3 regions of the Streptococcus sp. CF8_Ac1-9 genome follow, and region 2 is predicted to be linked to each of the others. Evidence: predicted binding sites of a transcription regulator. Region 2 holds the regulator's gene; each other region holds the start of a gene.

Region 1 (8,299 bases), on a different contig from region 2:
TTCTGCCCTCCTTTTAGGCAATGGATGGGGAGCTGCTATCTCGGACATTCCAAATAACCTTGCTCAGAATTTTGTCGGAATGGCTTTAGGCTATGTGGTCTATTATGCCTTCCAAAAGAAAGGAAACTAATTCATGGATCTGGAGCAACTGAAGAAGGATACAAAAGAAATCCTGGTAGATGTTTTGGCAAAAAGCCGTCTTCATCAGGGACAGATTCTAGTTCTCGGGATGTCTTCAAGTGAAGTTGCAGGAGGGCAAATTGGAAAGGCCTCCAACATCGACATTGCTGAAGCTATTGTCCAGACCTTGCTAGATGAGTTGAATCCAAGAGGGATTTATCTAGCGGTACAAGGATGTGAGCACCTCAATCGTGCCTTGGTGGTCGAGCGGGAATTAGCAGACAAGAAGGAGTTAGAAATTGTCAATGTCCTTCCAAGTCTCCATGCAGGGGGAGCTGGACAACTCGCTGCTTTCAAGTATTTCAAGGATCCTGTTGAAGTAGAATTTATCACAGCTCAAGCGGGGTTAGACATCGGAGATACCTCAGTGGGGATGCATGTCAAACACGTGCAAGTTCCAATTCGCCCTGTCTTACGTGAACTAGGGGAAGCCCATGTCACAGCCCTCGCTAGTCGCCCAAAATTGATCGGTGGTGCCCGTGCTCTCTATCTAGATGATCCTATCCGAAAATCATAAATAGAACTAGCTTTTAGGGGCTAGTTTTTTTGGATGAAAAGAGAGGCAAAAACGTTTTAAAACTTGCAATTTCAAAGTTTTGTGGTAAAATTATAAGGAATGACTATATTATTTTAAGGAGAGACAGAATGTCTGTATCATTTGAAAACAAAGAAACTAACCACGGTGTATTGACTTTCACCATCAGCCAAGAGCAAATCAAACCTGCTTTGGACCGTGTGTTTGAGTCTGTTAAGAAAACCTTGAACGTACCTGGATTCCGTAAAGGTCATATTCCACGTCCAATCTTCAACCAACGTTTCGGTGAAGAAGCTCTTTACCAAGATGCTTTGAACGATCTTCTTCCAGCAGCATATGAAGCAGCTGTTAAAGAAGCTGGAATCGAAGTTGTTGCACAACCAACTTTCGATGTTGTATCTATGGAAAAAGGTCAAGACTGGACATTGACAGCAGCTGTTGTCACAAAACCTGAAGTAAAATTGGGTGCTTACAAAGACCTTGAAGTATCAGTAGAAGTTTCTAAAGAAGTAACAGACGCTGATGTGGATGCTCGTATCGAACGCGAACGCAATAACTTGGCTGAATTGGTTGTTAAAGAAGGTGCTGCAGCAGAAGGTGATACAGTTGTGATCGACTTCGTAGGTTCTATCGACGGTGTTGAATTCGATGGTGGTAAAGGTGACAACTTCTCACTTGGACTTGGTTCAGGTCAATTCATCCCAGGTTTCGAAGACCAATTGGTTGGACACTCTGCTGGTGAAACAGTTGATGTGATCGTAACATTCCCAGAAGACTACCAAGCAGCTGACCTTGCAGGTAAAGAAGCGAAATTCGTGACAACTATCCACGAAGTAAAAGCAAAAGAAGTACCAGCTCTTGACGATGAATTGGCAAAAGACATCGACGAAGAAGTTGAAACTCTTGACGAATTGAAAGAAAAATACCGCAAAGAATTGGCAGCAGCTAAAGAAGAAGCATACAACGATGCAGTAGAAGCAGCAGCAATCGATCTTGCAGTTGAAAACGCTGAAATCGTTGACCTTCCAGAAGAAATGATCCACGAAGAAGTACATCGTTCAATCAACGAGTTCCTTGGAAACATGCAACGTCAAGGTATCTCACCTGAAATGTACTTCCAAATCACAGGAACAACTCAAGAAGATCTTCACAAACAATACGAAGCAGAAGCTGAAAGCCGTACGAAGACAAACCTTGTGGTTGAAGCAGTAGCGAAAGCAGAAGGCTTCGAAGCAACTGAAGAAGAAATCAACGCTGAAATCGAACAATTGGCAGCAGATTACAACATGCCAGTTGAACAAGTTCGCAACCTTCTTTCACCAGAAATGTTGAAACATGACATTACAGTGAAGAAAGCAGTGAACGTGATCACAAGCACAGCAAAAGTAAAATAATTTAGATAAAAAAGAAGAGCCGTGAGGCTCTTCTTTTTTTGATTTCATGGAGAATCCTGGAATTTTCCTTTGACGAAAGGGGAAATTTATCGTACAATAGAGTGTAACGATAAAATGCGTGATAGATTTAGTGACGAGAAGTTTTCAATCTATCATCGAGGATAGGATGAGGTTTAAGACCCGATCCTTCTCCATTTAGGAAATGAAACATAAGGAGATTTACCCTTGGAATTAGAAGTATTTGCTGGACAAGAAAAAAGTGAACTTTCTATGATTGAAGTGGCGCGTGCTATTTTGGAATTACGCGGACGTGACCATGAAATGTACTTTAGCGATCTTGTAAATGAAATTCAAAATTACCTTGAAAAATCAAACAGCGAGATCCGTGAAGCTCTTCCATTGTTCTACACAGAATTGAATGTCGATGGAAGCTTTATCCCACTTGGAGATAACAAATGGGGTCTTCGTTCATGGTATGCCATCGATGAAGTTGACGAGGAAATCATCGCTCTTGAAGAAACAGACGAAGATGAAACTCCTAAGAAACGGAAGAAAAAACGTGTCAATGCCTTCATGGATGGAGACGAAGATGCGATTGACTACAACGATGACGATCCAGAAGACGAAGAAGTTTACGAAGCAGATCCAGCTCTTTCATATGATGAAGAAAATCCAGATGATGAAAAGAGTGAAGTCGAAGCTTACGATGCTGAAATCAATGAAATCGTACCAGATGATTTGGGTGAGGAAGTTGAATTAAGCGAAGAAGACGACGAAGAAGAGGATTCTGAAGACGAGGAAGAAGAATAAATCATAAGAAGAGGCTGGGACAAAAGTCCTAGCCTCTCAATTGTTTTTGGATTGTCGAGCAAGACGCAGTGGTTGCGTGGGCTCTACTACGCTGATTTCATCAGCTTTTACAACCCTACTCAACTGTGCGGAGGTGGGACGACGAAATCGAATTCTAACGAATTACCGATTTCTGTCCCACTCTCTTTTTGTTTGCATTGAAAAAAGTGGCGAAATGGTATATGATAAACGTGTAAGGTTTCCCAATAGGAGGTGTTCCAGATGGACTTTCGTTTAGATCAAAGTTTAGTAGCTCTTGGTATTGATACAGTTGTGGTCGGAATTGCTAGAAATGTGGATCCTCAAGCAGTTTTGCTCCCTTCTTTTCTTGAAAAGAAGAAAGAGCTTGAACAATGGGCGCTCCAGTGTCAGACAGAAGAAGTAGTGGCATCTCCTGTCATTAAAGGGTATACAGACCTTTTGCAAAAAGTAGGGCGTAGCATCAAGAAAAATCCACCAACAGTCCTAGCTCTTATCCGAAACATCCAGCATCGAGGAGCTCTTCCTCAGATCAATAGCATCATCGATATCTATAATGTCGAATCGCTGAAGTCTTTTCTCGCGATCGGAGGACATGACCTAGATAAGATTGAGGGACCGATTGAATTTACAGTGAGTCAAAGAGACGATCTCTTTCTCCCTATCCTTTCTAGTGAAAAACATGTCGCACCGACAGATCCTGTCTACCGGGATCAAAAAGGAGTTCTGGCTTGGTTGGATGTACGCGATAGTGACCATTACAAATTTGAGGAGACTACGCAAAACGCCCTCTTTGTCATCCAAGGAAATGCTGAGACGTCAGTCGAGATGCGTTTAGAAGCGCTGGAACGAATCCACAAGGACCTTGCTTCTTGCATGCCTGGGCTTCAATTTGAGAAATTTCTCGTCACACAAAATGGAGTGGAAAAGGTCGTGTAAACAGAGAAAATAATTTTCATGAAATTTTCAATTTGACAAAGTAGACCATTTGCGGTAAGATATTGTTCGGGCACCTCATTTTGAGGTCGGAGCTCCCTAAGGATTAGGGAGCTATTTTTATTTTTTCTGCAAAGAGGAATGGCCTCTACAACATTAGAAGAAGAGGAAAGCACATGTCAACAAAATATATTTTTGTCACGGGTGGTGTCGTATCATCCATCGGGAAAGGGATTGTCGCAGCAAGTCTTGGTCGCTTGCTCAAAAATCGTGGATTGAAAGTGACCATTCAAAAATTTGACCCTTATATCAATATCGACCCAGGGACGATGAGCCCTTACCAACACGGGGAAGTATTTGTCACAGACGATGGCGCAGAGACAGACTTGGACCTTGGTCACTATGAACGCTTCATTGATATCAATCTGAATAAGTACTCAAATGTGACGACAGGGAAAATTTATAGCGAAGTCCTTCGAAAGGAACGTCGTGGAGAATACTTGGGCGCGACTGTACAGGTTATTCCTCATATCACAGATGCTTTGAAAGAAAAGATCAAACGAGCAGCGACGACGACGGATTCAGATGTCATCATCACAGAAGTCGGGGGAACAGTTGGAGACATTGAATCCCTTCCATTCCTTGAAGCTCTTCGTCAAATGAAGGCAGATGTTGGTGCTGAAAACGTTATGTACATCCACACCACTCTTCTACCTTACTTGAAGGCTGCGGGAGAAATGAAAACCAAGCCGACCCAACACTCTGTGAAAGAATTGCGTGGTCTTGGAATTCAACCAAATATGTTGGTCATCCGTACAGAAAAACCAGCTGGTCAAGGAATTAAGAACAAGTTGGCTCAATTCTGTGATGTCGCACCAGAAGCTGTCATCGAATCACTGGATGTGGAACATTTGTACCAAATCCCATTGAACTTGCAAGCACAAAATATGGACCAAATCGTTTGTGACCATTTGAAATTGGATGTTCCTGCAGCAGATATGACAGAATGGTCTGCGATGGTCGACAAGGTCATGAACCTCAAGAAGCAGGTCAAGATTTCCTTAGTTGGAAAATATGTGGAATTGCAAGATGCCTACATTTCTGTCGTTGAGGCCTTGAAGCACTCAGGGTATGCCAACGATGCAGAAGTCAAGATTAATTGGGTCAATGCCAATGATGTGACAGCTGAAAATGTGGCAGAACTCCTTGAAGATGCTGATGGAATCATCGTCCCAGGTGGTTTTGGTCAACGGGGAACAGAAGGAAAAATTCAAGCTATCAAGTATGCGCGTGAACAAGACGTCCCAATGTTGGGTGTCTGCTTGGGGATGCAATTAACCTGTATCGAATTTGCCCGTCACGTTTTAGGCTTGGAAGGAGCTAATTCATCCGAATTGGATCCAGAAACCAAGTATCCGATTATCGATATCATGCGGGACCAAATCGATGTGGAAGATATGGGAGGAACGCTCCGTCTCGGTCTTTACCCATCTAAACTCAAACGAGGATCAAAAGCAGCAGCTGCCTATGACAATCAAGAAGTGGTACAACGTCGCCACCGTCACCGTTATGAGTTTAACAATGCTTTCCGTGAACAGTTCGAAGAAGCAGGATTTGTCTTCTCAGGCGTTTCACCAGACAACCGTTTGGTCGAAATCGTTGAAATCCCAGAAAACAAATTCTTTGTTGCTTGCCAATACCACCCAGAATTGTCAAGCCGTCCAAACCGCCCAGAAGGACTTTACACAGCCTTTATCACAGCGGCAGTTGAAAACCACGATAGCAAATAAAAATCAAGGGAGCAGGTCGAAGGACCTGCTCCCTTTTTGTGAAAAAATGACAAACTCTGAAAAAAGTTTGAAAAAAATCTTGACAAAAAAGTCGTTGATTGATATACTAGTAAAGTACTCAATCGCGGGGATGGCGGAATTGGCAGACGCGCAGGACTAAGGATCCTGTGACCGCTTTAGGTCGTGAGGGTTCAAGTCCCTCTCTCCGCATCGGATCAAGATAGCTTCGGCTATCTTTTTTTGTTTTCAAATTTCTTTGTGGTAGAATAGGTGTGAGATGAGGTGAGAACATGAAGAAGAAGTATCTGGTTTTGGCCGATGGCCTCTTTGCACTATTGGGAAGTGCCATTAATTTTTTCGGTCCTATCCTGATTTTAGCTATGGCGATAGGCGCATACAAGGATACTTTTAGATATTTTATCGCCTTAAACATATGGAATGTTTTCATTTTTTTAGTGGCGATTGCTTCTAAGTATCTGCTCAGAGATGAAAAAAGAATCAAAAAATGGATTCTTTATCTTTTTCTGATAGCGGGCAGTATTCTCTTTCTTGCCTCAATCCTTGCTGTGTGTGAGAATATTCCCTTTCTTGAGGGATTGGTAAATGGACTTCTTGGGAAAATGTTTACCGACAGTCAGTTATTTGCTGCTTATTTCTATTCTCAATGGGTCGCAGGTGGACTCCTTGTGATTTGCGGGATTGCTTTTCTCCTTTCATTAAAAAATTTTAAAGAGAAGGATTGAAAGGGGCTTGCGCTCCCTTTTTTGCTTTTTGAATAGGATAGAAGTCTTAGGAGAGAGAGGGTTCCTCCTCATTTATCGTAAGAAAGTACTTAAAGACACAGGAAAAGCTAGCAATTTCATCTAAAAAGTGATAAAATAAACAATGTAAGTGGGATCAATCCCACAAAAATTTATAGGAGGCCTATTACACATGGCAATCGTTTCAGCAGAAAAATTTGTCCAAGCAGCTCGTGACAATGGTTATGCAGTTGGTGGATTTAACACAAACAACCTTGAGTGGACTCAAGCTATCTTGCGTGCAGCAGAAGCTAAGAAAGCTCCAGTACTTATCCAAACTTCTATGGGTGCTGCTAAATACATGGGTGGTTACAAAGTATGTAAAGCCCTTATTGAAAACCTTGTAGAATCAATGGGTATCACTGTACCAGTTGCTATTCACCTTGACCATGGTCACTACGACGATGCTCTTGAATGTATTGAAGCTGGTTACACTTCAATCATGTTTGACGGTTCACACCTTCCAGTTGAAGAAAACCTTAAATTGGCGAAAGATGTCGTTGAAAAAGCTCATGCTAAAGGTATCTCAGTAGAAGCTGAAGTTGGTACTATCGGTGGTGAAGAAGACGGTATCATCGGTGACGGTGAATTGGCACCAATCGAAGATGCTAAAGCAATGGTTGCTACAGGAATTGACTTCTTGGCTGCAGGTATCGGTAACATCCACGGTCCTTACCCAGCAAACTGGAAAGGTCTTCACCTTGACCACTTGCAAAAATTGACTGAAGCTGTTCCAGGATTCCCAATCGTATTGCACGGTGGATCAGGTATCCCTGATGATCAAATCCAAGCAGCGATCAAACTTGGTGTTGCGAAAGTTAACGTGAACACTGAATGCCAAATCGCATTTGCAAATGCTACTCGTCAATTCGTACGTGAATACGATGCAAACGAAGCAGAATACGACAAGAAGAAACTCTTCGACCCACGTAAATTCTTGAAACCAGGTTTCGAAGCAATTACAGCAGCTGTTGAAGAACGTATCGACGTATTCGGTTCAGAAGGCAAAGCTTAATAAAAACAGGAAAACAAGGTCCCATGTGGATCTTGTTTTTTTGTTTGGGAAAAGTTGCTTCCGGGATTTAATTTTTGTACAATATGCCTATGAAAAAATTTAAACAGTTTTGCTGGATCATTTTTGTTTTTCTTATCCTTTTTCTAGGAGGCACATTTGGTTTTCACCAACTTAGTTTGCAAAAAGAAAGTAAGCTTCTGACTCCTATCGGTAAAGAGGTGACGGTCAATGGACATCGAATGAACGTCTCTGTTAAAGGAGAAGGATCTGAAACGATAGTATTTCTTTCCGGTGCAGGTATCGCCTCTCCTATTTTAGACTTTAAGAATCTATCAGATTCCCTATCCAAAAAATACAAAGTTGTTGTCGTGGAGCGAGCAGGATATGGTTTTAGTGAAGATAGTGATCGTTCAAGAGATGTGATGGAGGTCCTTTCTGAGACCCGTCAAGCTTTGGCGCAAGCTCATGTTTCAGGTCCTTATGTGATTATTTCGCATTCTATGGCTAGTTTAGAGAGTCTTGCTTGGCAAGAGAAATATCCAAATGAAGTGAAGGCTTTGATTGGTCTGGATTGGGCCTTGCCAGCGAGTTATGAAGATTTAAAGGATAATCAGGCCTTGCTTACTGTGGCTTATTGGAGCAGTAAGATTGGCTTATTACGCTATTTCCCTGAGTCCTTTTATATAAAAAATCCAACTCTGACTGAAACTGAACGACAACAATATAAATTACTAGCATATAAGCAGTTGATGTCACAAGCCATGCTTCATGAATCCCGTTTGGCAAAGGAAAATGCCAAGAAAGTTCCATCTAGCATCAAT
Region 2 (8,299 bases):
AGCAGAATATCTTGATGCACCGATTGCCATCATTGATTACGAGCAAGATGATGCGAACCGTGATTATGGCTATATTATCGGGGATGTCAAAGATAAGAAAGCGATCTTGATTGACGATATTCTCAATACTGGTAAGACATTCTCAGAAGCTGCGAAAATCGTCGAACGCGAAGGTGCTACTGAAATTTATGCTGTATCAAGCCATGGTTTATTTGTAAAAGGAGCTGTTGAATTATTAGACCAAGCTCCGATCAAAGAAATCTTGGTAACCGATTCTGTTGCTCCAAATGGACCAACACCAAAAAATATTAACTATCTGACAGCTAGCGAACTGATCGCTGAAGCTATTGTTCGCATTCAAGAAAGAAAACCTGTTAGTCCTCTATTTGCCTACCACAAGAAATAAGGTCTTAATGTGATATATTTTGATAATGCCGCAACAACTCCCCTTCTACCTGAAGTCATTGATAAAATGTCTGAAACTATGAAGACCACTTTTGGAAATCCATCGAGCCTTCATGCTCATGGACGGATGGCTAGTAAACTCCTTCGAGAGTCTCGCGAGCAGATTGCTCAGTCCCTCCATACTCTTCCAAATCGGATTTTTTTCACCTCAGGTGGATCAGAAAGTAATAATACCGTTATAAAAGGCTACTGCTTGAAACACCAAGCAGATGGCAAACACATCATTACTACCGCTTTGGAACACCATGCGGTTCTAGAACCCATCGAATATCTTGTAGAACGTTTCGGATTTGAAGTTACGATCGTTCAACCAAGAGATGGACGCATTCAGGCTAGTGATATCAAGGCTGCACTTAGACCGGATACCATTCTTGTCTCTACTATGTTTGCCAATAACGAGACAGGCGATCTTCTACCGATTAAAGAAATCGGAGAACTCTTAAAAGTTCATCCAGCTGCCTTTCACGTTGATGCTGTACAAGCAATTGGAAAGGTCCCTGTCTATCCCGAAGAGTTGGGAATTGATTTTCTCAGTGCTTCTGCCCACAAATTCCATGGACCAAAGGGCGTCGGCTTCCTTTATGCGGCCGCCCCAGATTTTGATAATCTCTTACATGGTGGGGATCAGGAAAGTAAGATGAGAGCCAGCACGGAAAATCTCATTTCTATTGTCGGGATGGCAACCGCGCTTCAGCAAGCTACACTTCATCAAGAAGAAAATTTCAACCAGGTTCAAAAACTCGGCCAAGAGCTAGTCAATGGTTTAGCAGCCTACGACTACTACGTAAATGCGAATGACGACCATCTTCCATTTGTTTGGAACCTTGGCTTTCCGGGTGTCCAAAATGACGTTTTACTGATGCGACTCGATCTTGCTGGAATTTCTGTCTCTACAGGTTCTGCTTGTACCGCTGGTACAGTTCAACCCAGCCATGTCCTTGAGGCGCTCTATGGAAAAGATAGCTCACGCCTAAAAGAATCCCTTCGAATTAGTTTTTCAGAACTCAATACCGTAGAGGAGGTTCAAGACTTCCTCTCAAAACTTAAAGAAATTATATCATAGGAGAACAATATGGCTTTTGAAACAAGTGTTTCATTGAAAGACTGCAAATATACCTATAGTCTACACCCAAATGTAAAAAAATATACCTTACGTGACAATACATTTGCTGTTACAAAAGTTGGAAATTACGAGTTAAATCGTTTGCTCGAAGCCGTTCCAAATAGCGGCGAAGGCTTCCTACTTAAAATCATTTTCAATAAAGATTTGACAGGTTTTAAGATCAATATTACAGACAAGTCTGGGCTTCGCCTGGTTAATATCTTTAAAAATCCAGAAAATGACATTATCCAACAAAAATTCTATTTCTTAATGGATAGTCTTGTCGAAAGAGAAATTTTCAACAAAACAGAGGCCTAATATGGTAACCCTAACTTATATTGACGCTTATCAAGTAGAACGAACGACTACTTATCCTGACCTTGCAGCCTGCATCCTAGATTTTTCAGGCTGTGTAACCCTGCCTGACTCTTACTCAATCGTATCCATTGAATACAAAGGTGAAAAGCTCCCCTATACAGGGCGAGTCGATGGACTCTATGCTTTTTTGAAAAAGATAGAACAAGCTGAAAACTAAGCTGATGCTGATGGAACTCTCCATCGCCATCAGCTTTTTCTTTAGACAAAAATATTTTTTAAAAATCGCTCTACATAGTTGATTTTTTCACAATCTTCCTATACAATAAGAGGGAAAGGTTGTGATATTGTGAAACATGATAAAAATACTCCAATTCCACGCGCAACAGCAAAACGCTTATCGCTCTACTACCGCATTTTTAAACGCTTTAACTCTGAAAAAATAGAGCGCGCCAATTCCAAGCAAATTGCTGATGCAATTGGGATTGACTCTGCTACCGTTCGCCGAGATTTTTCTTATTTTGGTGAATTAGGAAGACGGGGATTTGGTTATGACGTAAAAAAACTGATGAACTTCTTTGCCGATCTTTTAAATGACAATGCCATTACCAATGTCGCTATTGTGGGGATCGGAAATATGGGAAGTGCGCTTCTCAACTATCGCTTCCATGAACGCAATAAGATGAAAATTGTCATGGCGTTTGATCTAGACAATCATGAGCTGATCAATACCAAAAGTAAGGATGGGATCCCCATTTATGGGATTTCCACCATCAAAGAAAAGCTCAAACAAGAAGGCATTCAAACAGCCATCCTTACTGTTCCTAGCGTCAAAGCTCAAGAAGTTGCTAGTCTTTTGGTAGACGCTGGTGTCAAGGGAATTCTCAGCTTCTCACCAGTACATCTGACAGTCCCTAAAGATGTCGTCGTCCAATATGTCGACCTCACCAGTGAATTACAGACACTTCTTTATTTCATGCGTAAAAATGAAGAATAAAGACTTATACATTAACAAGAAAAGAGGCTGGGACAAAAGTCCTAGCCTCTCAATTATTTTTTAGATTGTCGAGCAAGACGCAGTGATTGAGTGGGCTCTACTACGCTGATTTTAACAGCTTTTACAGCCCTACTCAACTGTGCGGAGGTGGGACGACGAAATCGAATTCTAACGAATTACCGATTTCTGTCCCACTCTCTTTTTTATGCCAAATAATCGGTTTCTTCACGGTAACTATAATAGTTTTCTTCAGATACAATCAAGTGATCCAATAGAGTTAAGCCCATCACTTCACAGGCTTCTAAAACTCGATGCGTTACTTCATCATCATTTTTACTGGGGAATACGGCACCAGATGGATGATTGTGCGCCAAGATGATAGAGGTTGCCATGTGTTTTAGTGCATAATGCAGGATTTCACGTGGCTCCGCAATACTTCGATTCACGGTTCCAATAAAAATGGTCTGTTGATGAATAATTTCATTCTGTGTATTCAAATAGAGGGCAACCAGGTGCTCCTGTTTCTTATGGCCGATTTCCTGTTGAATTTTATGGGCCAATTTCTGGCTGCTCATGATTTGTTCAGAACTCATTAATTCATCTTTATGAATCCTTCGTCCAAACTCAATCACAGCCTGAAGTTCGATGGCCTTCACCCGGCCAATACCTGAGATTTCCTGTAGCTCCTCTAGGGTTAATTGACTTAACTCCTTTAAACTATTAACCGAACTCAAAAGACCTTGTGCAATCTCATAAACGCTTTTTTTCTTATTGCCTGTCCGTAAGAGAATGGATAGCAATTCTTGATGACTCAGCTTATCTACCCCTTCAGAAACCAAACGTTCTCTAGGAAGCAAAGATGGTTCAATAAATGATATGTCGTACATAATTTCCTCCTCACTTATTAATTCGTAATAAATGAAGAAAACGACAACCTTTCATTATTTACAGGCGATTTCTTGTTTCAAGTCATCTAACACTAAGACTTCATCTTTATTAAAGCGGATCTGGTAACCTGTTTGAACTTGTTCAAGCTCTTTTAAAAACTGTTGAATTTCACAGCGAATCAAGTACTCCTGGCTCTGAGGAATGGCCTCTAAAGCTTGGTAGACCTGCTCTACTTCGTAGATTCCTTTCGTAATTAAACCATTTCGTGGAAAATCGTTTACTAAGAGATTATAGAAATGATGCAAGAGATGATAAATTCGCTCTTTCGTCACTATTCTACCTCCTTATCATACTCTTTCCCCTTTATTATATACTGATTTTCCCTTAATATTATGACAAGTTCCTTACATTATATTACCAATCTCTTACAATTTTACAAGAATTTCTCCCAGCCTCTCCTACATAGAAAAGGCCCAGACATTTCTGTCTCGGGCTTTATTTTCTTAAAGTTGCATTTGATTATAAGACTTGCTGAATGAATCCAGGATGTCTTTTGGAGCCTTGTCATAGTCAACAGAGGTTTCCAAATTTCCTTTTACAATCGTACGGTAAGTCGCTGCAGCATCCTCACAGGTCACTAAAGTGATCTCATTAACGCCTTCACGATCTTGAATGACATCTACACGATCTGGAGTCACTGTCTCAACTGACGAGATGACATAAGTATAGATTTTTTCTTTGTCCGTGATGTAGATCTTCATTCCCGCCTTGGCTTTCTCTAATGGTGAGAATAACATGGCATTTGCTCCAGTTAGGCCAAATACATGGTGGCTAGCAAGAGAATAATTGCCTTGCCCCATGACTTGGTTTTCCTTCATGGTCCCTGCTCCGTAGTAGAGGGCTACATTTTCAAGCCCCTTAAAGATCGGAAGGTTCATGTTTAATTCAGGAATCGAAATCCCCCCAATTACTGGTAGCTTTTGAGCTTGCCATTGGGCATTGATGACGGCTTCCGTCGAGAGTGACTGGACATGTTGGAAATCAAAGCTCGTCTTCACTTCTTTATTCTTATCAATGGTTTTTTTATCGACCTTGCTAACCTGGTATTGGTTGGTATGCCAAACCATAATCATGTTTCGGATCGGAGCATTGAAAATCAAGAGAAGCGAGAGAATAATCAAAAGTGTTGCAACGATATTGATAAGAGTATTGCGTAAACTCTTTTTCTTTTTTCTTTTGCGTGACATGCTGTCCCCTTATCTATTCGTTTTCTTCCACTACTTCTTCATCTTTTTCATCGGGCTGGACTGTTGTAAAGGTCACAATTTTCGCATCCTGATCCAGTCTCATGACTTTCACACCCTGAGTTGAACGACCCGTTTGAGAGATATTTTCAACACTTGTACGGATCATGACTCCGGTATCGGTAATGATCATCAGATCTTCATCCCCTTTAACGGTTAAAAGACCAGCTAAGGGACCATTTTTCTCTGTGATATTGGCTGTCTTGATTCCTTTACCGCCACGGCCTTTGGTTGGGTATTCGCTAGCCATTGTCCGCTTACCATACCCTTTTTCAGTGATGATCAATACTTCATCTTGATCCGTAACGACGCTAGCCCCAACAACCTTGTCTCCTTCGCGGAGATTCACACCACGTACACCTGTGGCAGAGCGTCCCATATTCCGAACTACAGCCTCATTAAAGCGGACAGAATAACCATACTTGGTACCGATAATGACGTCAGCATTGCCATCTGTAAGGAAGACATTGATCAATTCATCCTCATCGCGCAGATTCAGAGCTTTGAGACCGTTCTGACGAATATTTGAAAATTCAGCTACATTGGTCCGCTTGACCAAACCTTGTCGCGTCGTAAAGAAGAGATAAGCTTTATCACTGCGGTCTTGCTCCACATTGATAATGGTTTGAATCGATTCACCTTCGTCCAATTTTAAGAGGTTGACGATTGGTAATCCTTTAGCTGTCCGGCCATATTCTGGAATCTCATAACCTTTCAGACGATAGACACGCCCTTTATTGGTAAAGAAGAGCAAATGATCATGGGTGCTCGTAGAGACCAGTTCACGGACAAAGTCATCATCTTTGACACCAGTTCCTTGGACCCCACGTCCACCACGTTTTTGAGCGGTAAATTCCGCTTGATCCAAACGTTTGATGTAGCCTTTGTTAGAAAGGGTGATCAAGACATCTGTTTCTTCAATCAAGTCCTCATCTTCAAGAGAAAGGACTTCTCCGATCATCAACTCAGTTCGGCGAGCATCGCCAAACTTGCGTTTGACTTCTTCCAATTCTTCCTTGATGATGGTCGCCACACGTTCTGGTTTCGCCAAAATATCAGCCAAATCAGCAATCAAGGCAACCAAATCATCGTATTCACTTTGGATCTTGTCTCGTTCCAAACCGGTCAAACGACGAAGACGCATGTCCAAAATGGCTTGGCTTTGACGTTCAGAGAGCTTGAACTTCGCCATCAATTCAGCTTGTGCTTCAGCGTCTGTCCGGCTATTGCGGATGATCCGGATCACTTCATCGATGTGATCCAAGGCAATGAGCAAACCTTCTAAGATATGGGCACGTGCTTCCGCTTTTTCTTTATCAAAGATGGTCCGTCGAGTCACCACTTCTTTCTGGTGCTCAATATAAGCCCCTAAAATTTGTCGAAGAGAAAGAATCTTTGGAACACCATTTTGGATCGCCAACATATTGAAACCAAAATTGGTTTGCATTTGTGTCATCTTAAAGAGGTTGTTCAAAATAACGTTAGCCGAAGCATCTCGGCGGACCTCAATCACAAAACGAACCCCTTCACGGTTTGATTCATCACGTACAGCTGTAATCCCTTCGATCCGTTTTTCTTGCACCAAGCGAACGATGTGCTCGTGCACCTTGGTTTTATTGACCATATAAGGGAACTCAGTGACAACAATCCGTTCACGGCCACTCTTGGTTACTTCAATCTCTGTACGAGAACGAAGAACAATTGAACCTTTCCCTGTTTCATAGGCCTTATGAATACCTGATTTCCCCATGACCAAGGCTCCGGTTGGAAAATCTGGACCAGGCAGCACTTCCATGAGTTCACGAGTGGTCACTTCAGGATTGTCCATCATCAGCTTCACTGCATCAATGGTTTCTCCCAAATTGTGTGGAGGAATATTGGTTGCCATCCCAACGGCAATCCCTGTAGCTCCATTCACAAGAAGGTTAGGGAAGCGTGCTGGTAGCACCATGGGCTCCCGCTCACTGGCATCATAGTTATCTGCAAAATCAACTGTATTCTTATTGATATCCCGCAACATCTCAAGTGCGATCTTGCTCATACGGGCTTCGGTATACCGTTGTGCAGCGGCCCCATCTCCGTCCATAGAACCAAAGTTCCCATGGCCGTCCACTAGCATATAGCGATAGCTCCACCATTGCGCCATCCGAACCATGGCTTCATAAATAGAGGAATCCCCGTGTGGGTGGTATTTACCCATAACATCCCCTGTGATACGGGCTGACTTCTTATGTGGTTTATCTGGCGTAACACCCAATTCATTCATACCATACAAAATACGACGGTGAACGGGTTTTAAACCATCCCGAACATCAGGGAGGGCACGAGCTACGATAACACTCATGGCATAATCGATAAAACTCGTCTTCATTTCTGATGTTAAATTCACATCAATTAGATTATTATCCTGCATTCAAAAAATGCCTCTCTTTACTTAATTCACCATACTATTATAACACATTTTAGCCTATTTTTCTTCTTAGGAACACAAACGTAAAAACGTTTACATCAAGGATTCATACTGTTTCAGATGACAAAGACTTTCAAAAGTGGTAGAATGAAGTCGTATGAGAATCTATCTCAAAAAAAAATGAAGGAGACGTTTAGACTCATGGATTTGACTAAACAACACAAAAAAGTTATCCTTGTCGGTGACGGTGCCGTAGGTTCATCTTATGCATTTGCACTTGTCAACCAAGGAATTGCACAAGAGCTTGGAATTATCGAAATTCCTCAATTGCACGAAAAAGCTGTCGGAGATGCGCTTGACCTTAGCCACGCCCTTGCCTTCACTTCACCTAAGAAGATCTATGCGGCTGAGTACGCTGACTGTGCGGATGCTGACCTTGTTGTAATTACTGCAGGTGCTCCTCAAAAACCAGGTGAAACTCGCCTTGATCTTGTTGGTAAAAACCTTGCCATTAACAAATCAATCGTAACACAAGTTATTGAATCAGGATTTAACGGTATCTTCCTTGTAGCTGCTAACCCAGTTGACGTTTTGACATACTCTACATGGAAATTCTCAGGATTCCCTAAAGAACGCGTTATCGGTTCTGGTACTTCTCTTGACTCAGCTCGTTTCCGTCAAGCACTTGCTGAAAAATTGGACGTTGATGCTCGTTCAGTGCACGCCTACATCATGGGTGAACATGGAGACTCAGAATTCGCTGTATGGTCACACGCTAACATCGCTGGTGTAAACCTTGAAGAATTCCTTAAAGACAC
Region 3 (8,299 bases), 140 kb from region 2:
ATGCTGATAAAAGAAATCAGTTAGATGAATACATTGATTTTGCACTTTATCATAATTTAATTACTATGCGAAATAGTATTATTCAAGCTACTGATCTTGGTTTAGCTTGGGTGTGGTGGGCATATGCACCAGTTGAAGGCGATGATTGGATTTAGGTTAAAACATCACCATGCTTTCTGCATAAGGTAAAACTAACAAAGGAATTATATAGTCTATTTTGTTGTAGAAAAAAATCCCCGCCAAGATCTAACTTGGCGGGGATTTGGTGGGGAATAACTCCCCTCTTTAAGATTTAAATCACCTTAAGCAATTCTTAACCTTAATATACTAGGCTTTCGCATTCAATTTGCGTTACTCTATTATTTAAGAGTAACTGAAGCTCCAGCTTCTTCCAATTTACCTTTGATTTCTTCAGCTTCAGCAGCTGCAACACCTTCTTTGATGACACCAGGTGCACCATCAACAAGTTCTTTAGCTTCTTTAAGACCAAGACCAGTGATTTCACGTACAACTTTGATAACGCCGACTTTCTTGTCGCCTGCAGATGTCAATTCGATATCGAATGAATCTTTAGCAGCACCTGCGTCAGCAGCACCAGCTGCAGCAACAGCTACAGGAGCAGCTGCAGTTACACCAAATTCTTCTTCGATAGCTTTTACAAGGTCGTTCAATTCAAGGATTGAAGCTTCTTTAATTTCAGCAATAATGTTTTCAATGTTCAATGCCATTGTTATTTCCTCCAAATAAGTTTTAATTTTATGTTTTTATTTTTTTGTAGCTAGGCTACGCTGCGTAGCTTAAGATTAAGCTGCGTCTTCTTTGTTGTCTGCAACCGCTTTGACTGCAAGAGCAACGTTGCGCACTGGCGCTTGAAGTACAGAAAGGAGCATAGAAAGAAGTCCTTCGCGGTTTGGAAGAGTTGCAAGTGCAAGAATCTCTTCTTTAGATGCGACAGCGCCTTCGATTGCACCACCTTTAATTTCAAGTGCTTCAGCGTCTTTTGCAAAATCGTTCAAGATTTTCGCAGGTGCGATAACATCTTCGTTAGAAAATGCTACTGCAGAAGGTCCAACGAATACAGATGCAAGATCTTCAAGACCAGCTTTTTCAGCTGCACGACGCAAGATTGAGTTTTTGATAACTTTAAACTCAACTTCGCTTCCGCGAAGGTTGCGACGGAGAACTGTATCTTGCTCAACTGTCAAACCGCGAGAATCTACAACGACGATTGATGCAGCAGCTTTCATTTTTTCAGCTACCACGTCAACAAGTTCCGCTTTTTTAGCAATAATTGCTTCACTCATTAGTGTGTTCACCTCCGTAATTATTTTGCTTGGGGAATTTTTCCAAAAGAAAAACGCGCCCAAACCTAGACACGAAAGTACAATACGCTTCTTTTAATTGATACGTTTTGTCCTCGGTAGGATTTTTATGAGTCGAGCTCCCCTACTGTCTTAGGCAGTTTTTTCAAACTGTAGATTAGTTTATCATATATAAAAAAAGAATGCAAGTACTTTTGCAAACTTTTTTTATATTTTTTAATCGTTGTAGAGACTCTTGATATTATTCAACCAAGCATAGGCCAGTCCCATTAGGACTCCTCCTCCTACCCAGTTGGCAAAGAAGGTGACACCATAGTGACGTAAAATATTTAAAAATTCAAAATGCGGCAATTGGCTAGAAACTGGATTAAAGCTTAATAATGAGAAGGAAGCAAAGTTTGCAGCCAAGTGTTCATTGGTCATAAAGACAAACATATAAATAGCAGAGAGGGCTAAGAGCACCTTCGCTGTTTCATCTTTGAAATACAAATAAGAAAGAATAGCAATATTTACAAAGATATTGGCAATAACCCCTTCAAAGAAAACCACTTGATTGCTTCGTTGGAGTTTATTTTCTGCCACCGTAGCTAGGAATCCTTTTGGATCGATATGTGCAAAGGCTGTTGTTTGATTGAACAGAAAAGCGACGATTAAAGCACCAATTAAATTAAAGAAGGTACAATAAAGAAGAATTTCCAGCGCTTTCTTCCAATGAATTTTCTTTAGATAGGTCCCCGCCGTCAAATACATCATATTTGAGGTGGTTAACTCCGCATTTAAGAATAAGAGGTAAACCAAGCCCCAGGCAAAGATGAATGGAAATAGAAAACGACCCAATCCAGGTACAAAGGAATTTAATAAGTCAGCTGCAACTGCTCCGACCGCCGTACTTAAAGTAAGAAATCCTCCAGCAAAAATAGAACGGACTGCATAGCGCGTTTTAGATTTCTGATAGAGATCTTCCTTCTTATTACACGCCGCTCCAACTTTTTGAATAAAATTAGATTCAGACATACTATTCTCCTTATATAATGTTTGTGAACAAAATCATTATATCATAGAGAGAAAAGTTTGAAAAGGTTTTCAGGAAGAATTCTTAAATTTTCAGGATATACGATTTATATCGAATAATACTATGTGCTAAAAAACAACAAAAAAACAGGCAGATGCCTGTTTTAGTATTAATAATTCAAACGGTTCGCCCAGGCGATATCCAAATTCAAGATTTCTTGTGAAGTGAACTGTTGGCGATATGGATTATAAACCGAACCTGTGATACCACCTTGAACATTTGGTGAATCATATTGAGTCAAATTATAGGTTTCAATGATGTTATTAAGTTTTGCATAGTAGCTTGTGTCTGTCGCATAAACCCCTGTCAAAGCTGCTGTTGCATCTTGGTAACTAGAGGTGTTGCTCTTCCATGCACCTGCAAAATGTCCTTGTTTCAAAACAGCTACATAGTCTTGCAATGATTCATAGTAAGATGGGTAAGAACGAAATGCGTCATTAATCGTATACGCATTTCCAGCACCATCATCTTCCCAAGTTTGCATCACTGCAGATTGACCAGCATAACTTCCTTTAATACCGAAAAGGTTGTAATGCGGATAAGAAGACAAGCCAGACTGACCTGAACCACTTTCAAGGATGGCTTGTGCGATCATAACGGAAGCATAAAGGTCATTCTCTTGACCGAGCTGACGAGCTGACTCACCAATTTGTGAGATAAAAGCTTCAGTAGGGTCTGAATAAGCTTGGTAAGTTCCATCATTAGCGCCAACTGATGTGACGTGCTCGCTCATAGCAGCAGCAAATGTCCCCACTGCTAATACAGAAACGAACAAACCAAATAATTTCGTTTTATTCCGTATTTTCTTTTTCATAATACAATTTATCTCCAATTAATTTTTTATCATCTTTTATCTTTATAGAGATTATACCATATAAATAGAAGAAAACAAAGGCACTTATATTACACTTGTATTACAATTGCGAGATAAATCCAAAACAAAAATGACATTTTCATGTCATTTCAATTTATTTCGTAAAACGCATTTTCTAAAATAGCATCCCATGACTTCTCTAGTCCTTCCCTGGTTACAGAAGAAAAGACGATAAAGGTATCAGCTGGATCAAAATCTAGTTTTTTCTTGATGATCGATTCATGTTTGTTCCATTTTCCACGTGGAATCTTATCTGCCTTAGTCGCTACCAAGATTACTGGAATTTCGTAGTACTTTAAGAATTCATACATTTGGACATCATCTGCAGAAGGTTCATGACGAAAATCGACTAAGCTAACGACTGCTTTTAAGTTCTCCCGGCTAGTGAGGTATTCTTCAATCATCCTTCCCCACTTCTCGCGCTCTTTTTTTGAGACACGTGCGTAACCATAACCAGGTACGTCTACCAAACGGAGTTTATCATCGATATTGAAGAAATTGAGCAATTGAGTTTTTCCTGGTTTTCCAGATGTTCTGGCCAGGTTCTTTCGATTTAAGAGAGTATTAATAAAAGAAGACTTGCCGACATTGGATCGACCGGCAAGTGCAACTTCTGGAATCTCATCTTGAGGATAATGGCTCTTATTTGCAGCGCTTAAGAGGATATCCGCATTATGTGTGTTAATTTCCATATTTTATCTTTCTAGGCTGTTTCGAGAATTGGTTTTTCAGTTCCATCTACAGCTTCTTTTGTAATTCGAACAAGTTTGACATTTTCTTGACTTGGAATTTCAAACATGACATCCATCATCGTTTCTTCGATAATCGAACGAAGTCCACGAGCTCCTGTTTTTCTTTCGATGGCCTTATTAGCAATCTCTTGAAGGGCTTCATCATCAAATTCCAATTCAACATTATCATAAGAAAGCAAGGTTTGGTATTGTTTTACCAAGGCATTGCGTGGCTCTTTCAGAATACGGACAAGGTCGTCAACTGTCAATTGCTCAAGGGCCGCAAAGACTGGAAGACGTCCGATCAATTCTGGGATAATCCCAAATTTTTGAATATCTTCCGCAACGATTTCTTGCATGTAAGAGCTGGATTCATCAATAGCTTTATTGTTCTTACCGAAACCGATGATTTTTTCACCAAGACGTTGCTTAACAATTTCTTCGATCCCATCAAAAGCCCCACCTACGATAAAGAGGATGTTCTTGGTGTCCACTTGGATCATCTCTTGTTGAGGGTGTTTACGTCCCCCTTGAGGTGGTACACTAGCGACAGTTCCTTCGATGATCTTCAAGAGAGCTTGTTGCACCCCTTCACCAGAAACGTCACGTGTGATCGAGACGTTTTCACTTTTCTTAGCGATCTTATCAATTTCATCGACATAGATGATGCCACGTTCTGCACGCTCAATATTGAAATCCGCTGCCTGAAGAAGTTTTAAGAGAATATTTTCAACGTCTTCACCCACATAACCGGCTTCAGTTAAAGCTGTTGCATCTGCAATAGCAAATGGAACATTCAGGCTACGAGCCAAGGTTTGGGCCAAGAAAGTCTTTCCTGAACCAGTAGGTCCAATCATGAGGATGTTTGATTTTTGCAATTCAACATCCGTCTCATCTTCGCGTGTATCGTGGAAGTTGATGCGTTTGTAGTGGTTGTATACCGCTACTGCAAGGGCACGTTTAGCCCGATCTTGACCGATGACATAGTGGTTCAAGATATTGAGCAATTCGATTGGTTTTGGAACTTCACTAAGGTCAGCTAGGACTTCTTCAGCAAGCTCCTCCCGGATGATTTCTTGAGCTAACTCTACACATTCATTACAGATAAAAGCATTGTTTCCTGCAATGATTTTTTGGACTTCATCTTGGCTCTTTCCGCAAAATGAGCAATAAACCATCATATCATTATTTTGATTCGTTGGCATGTATTTCCTCTTTCTGTCATTTTCTGTTTCTATTTAGTTTAAAATAAGGTCATGTAAAAGGCGTGAATAGAATTTACAAGATTGGTAAAAGCATTTAGTAAGAATAAAATAGCGAGGCCAAAACGTTTTTTACGAAAGGTTTGTAAGGCGCAAATCAAACAGATGACACATAGGACAGCTGTAAAAAAACCAAAGACACTTCGCTCCATTAGTCTAAATCCTTTCTCTTATAATAGTTGATCGTAAAATCATATGGGTTCTTCTCATCTTTCGGATGATGGACTTGACGGACTTTTTCATAGTGGCTCTCTTCAAATTTTGGTGCCAATGTATCGCCATCAATTGTTGTATGAATCATGGTCTGGATCAACTCTTCTAACTGATCAGAGAAGAGCTTTAAAATCTGACTGCCACCGATAATATAAAGATTCTTCTCTTGGTTCTGGTACCACTCCAAGACTTCTTCTTTGCTGTGCATGACGAGTACAGCATCGTTTTCAGGATCATAGGCTTGATCTTGCGTTAAGATAATGCTGGTCCGACCTGGTAGAACCCTTTTATTCATTCCATCAAAGGTCACTCTTCCCATAAGAATTGCTTGTCCCATGGTTGTTTCTTTGAAATGCTGAAGCTCAGCTGGCAGATGCCAAGGCATGACTTGGTCCTTTCCAATAATGCCATTTTCAGTTTGAGCCCAGATACCAATTATCTTTTTCATTCTCTCATCCTTTACACTGATACTTCTATTTTATCAAATTTTCTTATAAAAGACTGATTTCAACTATCTAGTTTGGAGGATATTTTTTTAAATACAAACAGAAAAAAACCGCGAGATTTTCGCGGTTTTTCTTAGCCACAAGTTAGCTTAGTCTTCTTTTTTGCGTTTTGCAAATCCGAATAATGACAGACCTGCTAAAGCACTAAAGATTGCAAGACCAGCAGTAGAAGATTCTTTTGTTCCTGTGTTTGGAAGTTGTGCAGTAGGATTTTGTGGATCGATATACTTCACTTCTTCTTTCGTTTCTGGAACGACAGGAATCGTTGGTTCTTCTGGTTTTGGTTGTGGAGTAGGTTGTGGTTCTGGTGTTGGTTGAGGTTGTGGTTGTGGAGTAGGCTGTGGCTGTGGCTCTGGTGTCGGAGTTGGATCCGGCATTGGAGTTGGTGTCACAGTCTTCTTGTAGATATGTTGAGTGTTTCCATCTTTATCTACAACAGTCTTCACGAAGTCATAACCTGGGATATCCTTCTTCGGTTGTTCCCCATCTTCTGTTGGGTTACCTGGGATTGGGTCCCCATTTTCGTCTACATATGAAGTCGTAACTTTTTCATAGACGTGTTCTGTATCACCATTAGGCAATTTCTTCGTTTCCACAAAGCGGTAACCTGGAATTTCAGCTTTTGGTTCTTCTCCATCAACTGTAGGATATCCTGGGATTTCCTTACCTTCTTTATCAACAAACTTAGTGATTGGAAGGACAGTTGGTGTGTAAGTTGCAGAAGCTTTGGTTCCATTCACATCTTCACGAACCACTGTTACTGCTGGTGCAGTTCCAGTAAATTCAGGTTCTGGAGTGAAGGTTACAGTTCCGTCTGCTGCTACTGTGTAAGTACCAACACCTGGAATTATCTTCGTAGTTGAACCATCATCGAAGGTTGCAGGAACTTTGTCATTCATTGGTACACGGCTATCACCTTCTGTGAAGGTTGGTTTGCCTGTTTGGGTTTGACCCTTCTTACCAATTGAAGTAACTGGTTCTGCTGTTGGTGTAACTGGTGTTACAGTTGGTGTGTAAGTTGCAGTAACTGGAGTACCGTTCTTATCAACACGTTTCACGGTTACGCCTGTACCTGTTCCTGTGAATGATTTTTCTGGTACGAAGGTTACGGTTCCGTCTGGAGCAACGGTGTAAGTTCCTTCTCCTGGAATAACTTTAGTTGTTGAACCATCTTCAAAGGTTGCTGGTACATCATCATCCATTGGGATTGCAGGGTTACCAGGTGTGAAGCTTGGTGTACCTGTTTGGGTTTGACCTTGGATATCTGTAGATGTTGCAGGATCAGCTGTTGGAGTCACAGGAGTTACTGTTGGTGTATAAGTTGCGGAAGCTTTTGTTCCGTTCTTATCTTCACGAACCACTGTCACTGCTGGTGCAGTTCCAACAAATGATTTCTCTGGTACAAATGTCACTGTTCCGTCTGGGGCTACTGTGTAAGTACCAACACCTTCAACTGTCTTCGTAGTTGAACCATCGTCAAATGTAGCTGGAACATCGTCGTTCATTGGTACACGGCTGTCGCCTTCAGTAAATACAGGTTTACCAGTTTGTGTTGCACCTTGGATGTCTGTAGATGTTGCTGGCTCAGCTGTTGGAGTTACTGGTGTAACTGTTGGTGTGTAGGTTGCAGTAACTGGAGTACCGTTCTTATCAACACGTTTCACTGTTACGCCTGTACCTGTTCCTGTGAATGATTTTTCTGGTACGAAGGTTACGGTTCCGTCCGGAGCAACTGTGTAAGTTCCTTCTCCTGGAATAACTTTTGTTGTTGAACCATCTTCAAAGGTAGCTGGTACATCATCATCCATTGGGATTGCAGGGTTACCAGGTGTGAAGCTTGGTGTACCTGTTTGTGTTTTACCTTGGATATCTGTCGATGTTGCAGGATCAGCAGTTGGTACAACTGGAGTGATCTTCGGTGTGTAAGTTGTCTCAGCAACAGTTCCGTTTGTATCTTTACCTTGAACCTTAACTGGAACAACATCACCTGAGTAAGATTTATCCGTTGGTGTGAAGGTCACAACACCTGTTTCTTTATCAACGGTGAAGGTACCAATTTCTTTACCTTCTGGTGATTTAGCAACTACAGATTCTGCTGGTTGACCATTTTCATCAAGAAGAGTAATGGTATCCTTATCGATTGGTGCAACTGGGTCACCTTCAGTGAAGGTTACAGTTCCAGTTTGAACCACACCTTGAGGTGCTTCTGATTCAGCTGGACTTGCTGTTGGAGTTACTGGTGTTACAGTTGGTGTGTACTTAGCAGTAACTGGAGTACCGTTCTTATCGACACGTTTCACCGTTACGCCTGTACCTTCT

Evidence for each region. The regulator Rex, encoded in region 2, represses fermentation and respiration genes when NADH is low (regulators of the CRP and FNR family bind a similar motif). The targets are predictions, from matches to a motif close to TTGTGAANTANTTCACAA.
Region 1: NML76_RS07025 (class II fructose-bisphosphate aldolase) is a predicted target of Rex. The motif match lies at 6,532-6,549, and genes of this name have one in related genera.
Region 3: NML76_RS01005 (formate/nitrite transporter family protein) is a predicted target of Rex. The motif match lies at 2,358-2,375, and genes of this name have one in related genera.

Annotation. Positions count from the first base shown of each region.
Region 1 is NZ_JANCOY010000003.1:229,674-237,972, forward strand. It holds gene NML76_RS06985 (ECF transporter S component) at 1-130, shown strand, start outside; gene NML76_RS06990 (TIGR01440 family protein) at 134-697, shown strand; gene tig (trigger factor) at 826-2,109, shown strand; gene rpoE (DNA-directed RNA polymerase subunit delta) at 2,335-2,919, shown strand; gene NML76_RS07005 (B3/4 domain-containing protein) at 3,181-3,876, shown strand; gene NML76_RS07010 (CTP synthase) at 4,050-5,663, shown strand; tRNA gene NML76_RS07015 (tRNA-Leu) at 5,788-5,873, shown strand; gene NML76_RS07020 (hypothetical protein) at 5,954-6,406, shown strand; gene NML76_RS07025 (class II fructose-bisphosphate aldolase) at 6,597-7,478, shown strand; gene NML76_RS07030 (alpha/beta fold hydrolase) at 7,562-8,299, shown strand, end outside.
Region 2 is NZ_JANCOY010000001.1:338,345-346,643, forward strand. It holds gene NML76_RS01635 (ribose-phosphate diphosphokinase) at 1-406, shown strand, start outside; gene NML76_RS01640 (cysteine desulfurase family protein) at 416-1,528, shown strand; gene NML76_RS01645 (DUF1831 domain-containing protein) at 1,538-1,885, shown strand; gene NML76_RS01650 (DUF4649 family protein) at 1,887-2,102, shown strand; gene NML76_RS01655 (redox-sensing transcriptional repressor Rex) at 2,232-2,879, shown strand; gene radC (DNA repair protein RadC) at 3,083-3,766, opposite strand; gene NML76_RS01665 (hypothetical protein) at 3,821-4,099, opposite strand; gene NML76_RS01670 (class A sortase) at 4,271-5,014, opposite strand; gene gyrA (DNA gyrase subunit A) at 5,028-7,484, opposite strand; gene NML76_RS01680 (L-lactate dehydrogenase) at 7,683-8,299, shown strand, end outside.
Region 3 is NZ_JANCOY010000001.1:195,718-204,016, reverse strand. It holds gene NML76_RS01020 (hypothetical protein) at 1-155, shown strand, start outside; gene rplL (50S ribosomal protein L7/L12) at 360-728, opposite strand; gene rplJ (50S ribosomal protein L10) at 804-1,304, opposite strand; ribosomal protein L10 leader region at 1,343-1,477, opposite strand; gene NML76_RS01005 (formate/nitrite transporter family protein) at 1,539-2,336, opposite strand; gene NML76_RS01000 (glucosaminidase domain-containing protein) at 2,504-3,208, opposite strand; gene yihA (ribosome biogenesis GTP-binding protein YihA/YsxC) at 3,358-3,960, opposite strand; gene clpX (ATP-dependent Clp protease ATP-binding subunit ClpX) at 3,972-5,204, opposite strand; gene NML76_RS00985 (dihydrofolate reductase) at 5,413-5,922, opposite strand; gene NML76_RS00980 (CshA/CshB family fibrillar adhesin-related protein) at 6,070-8,299, opposite strand, start outside.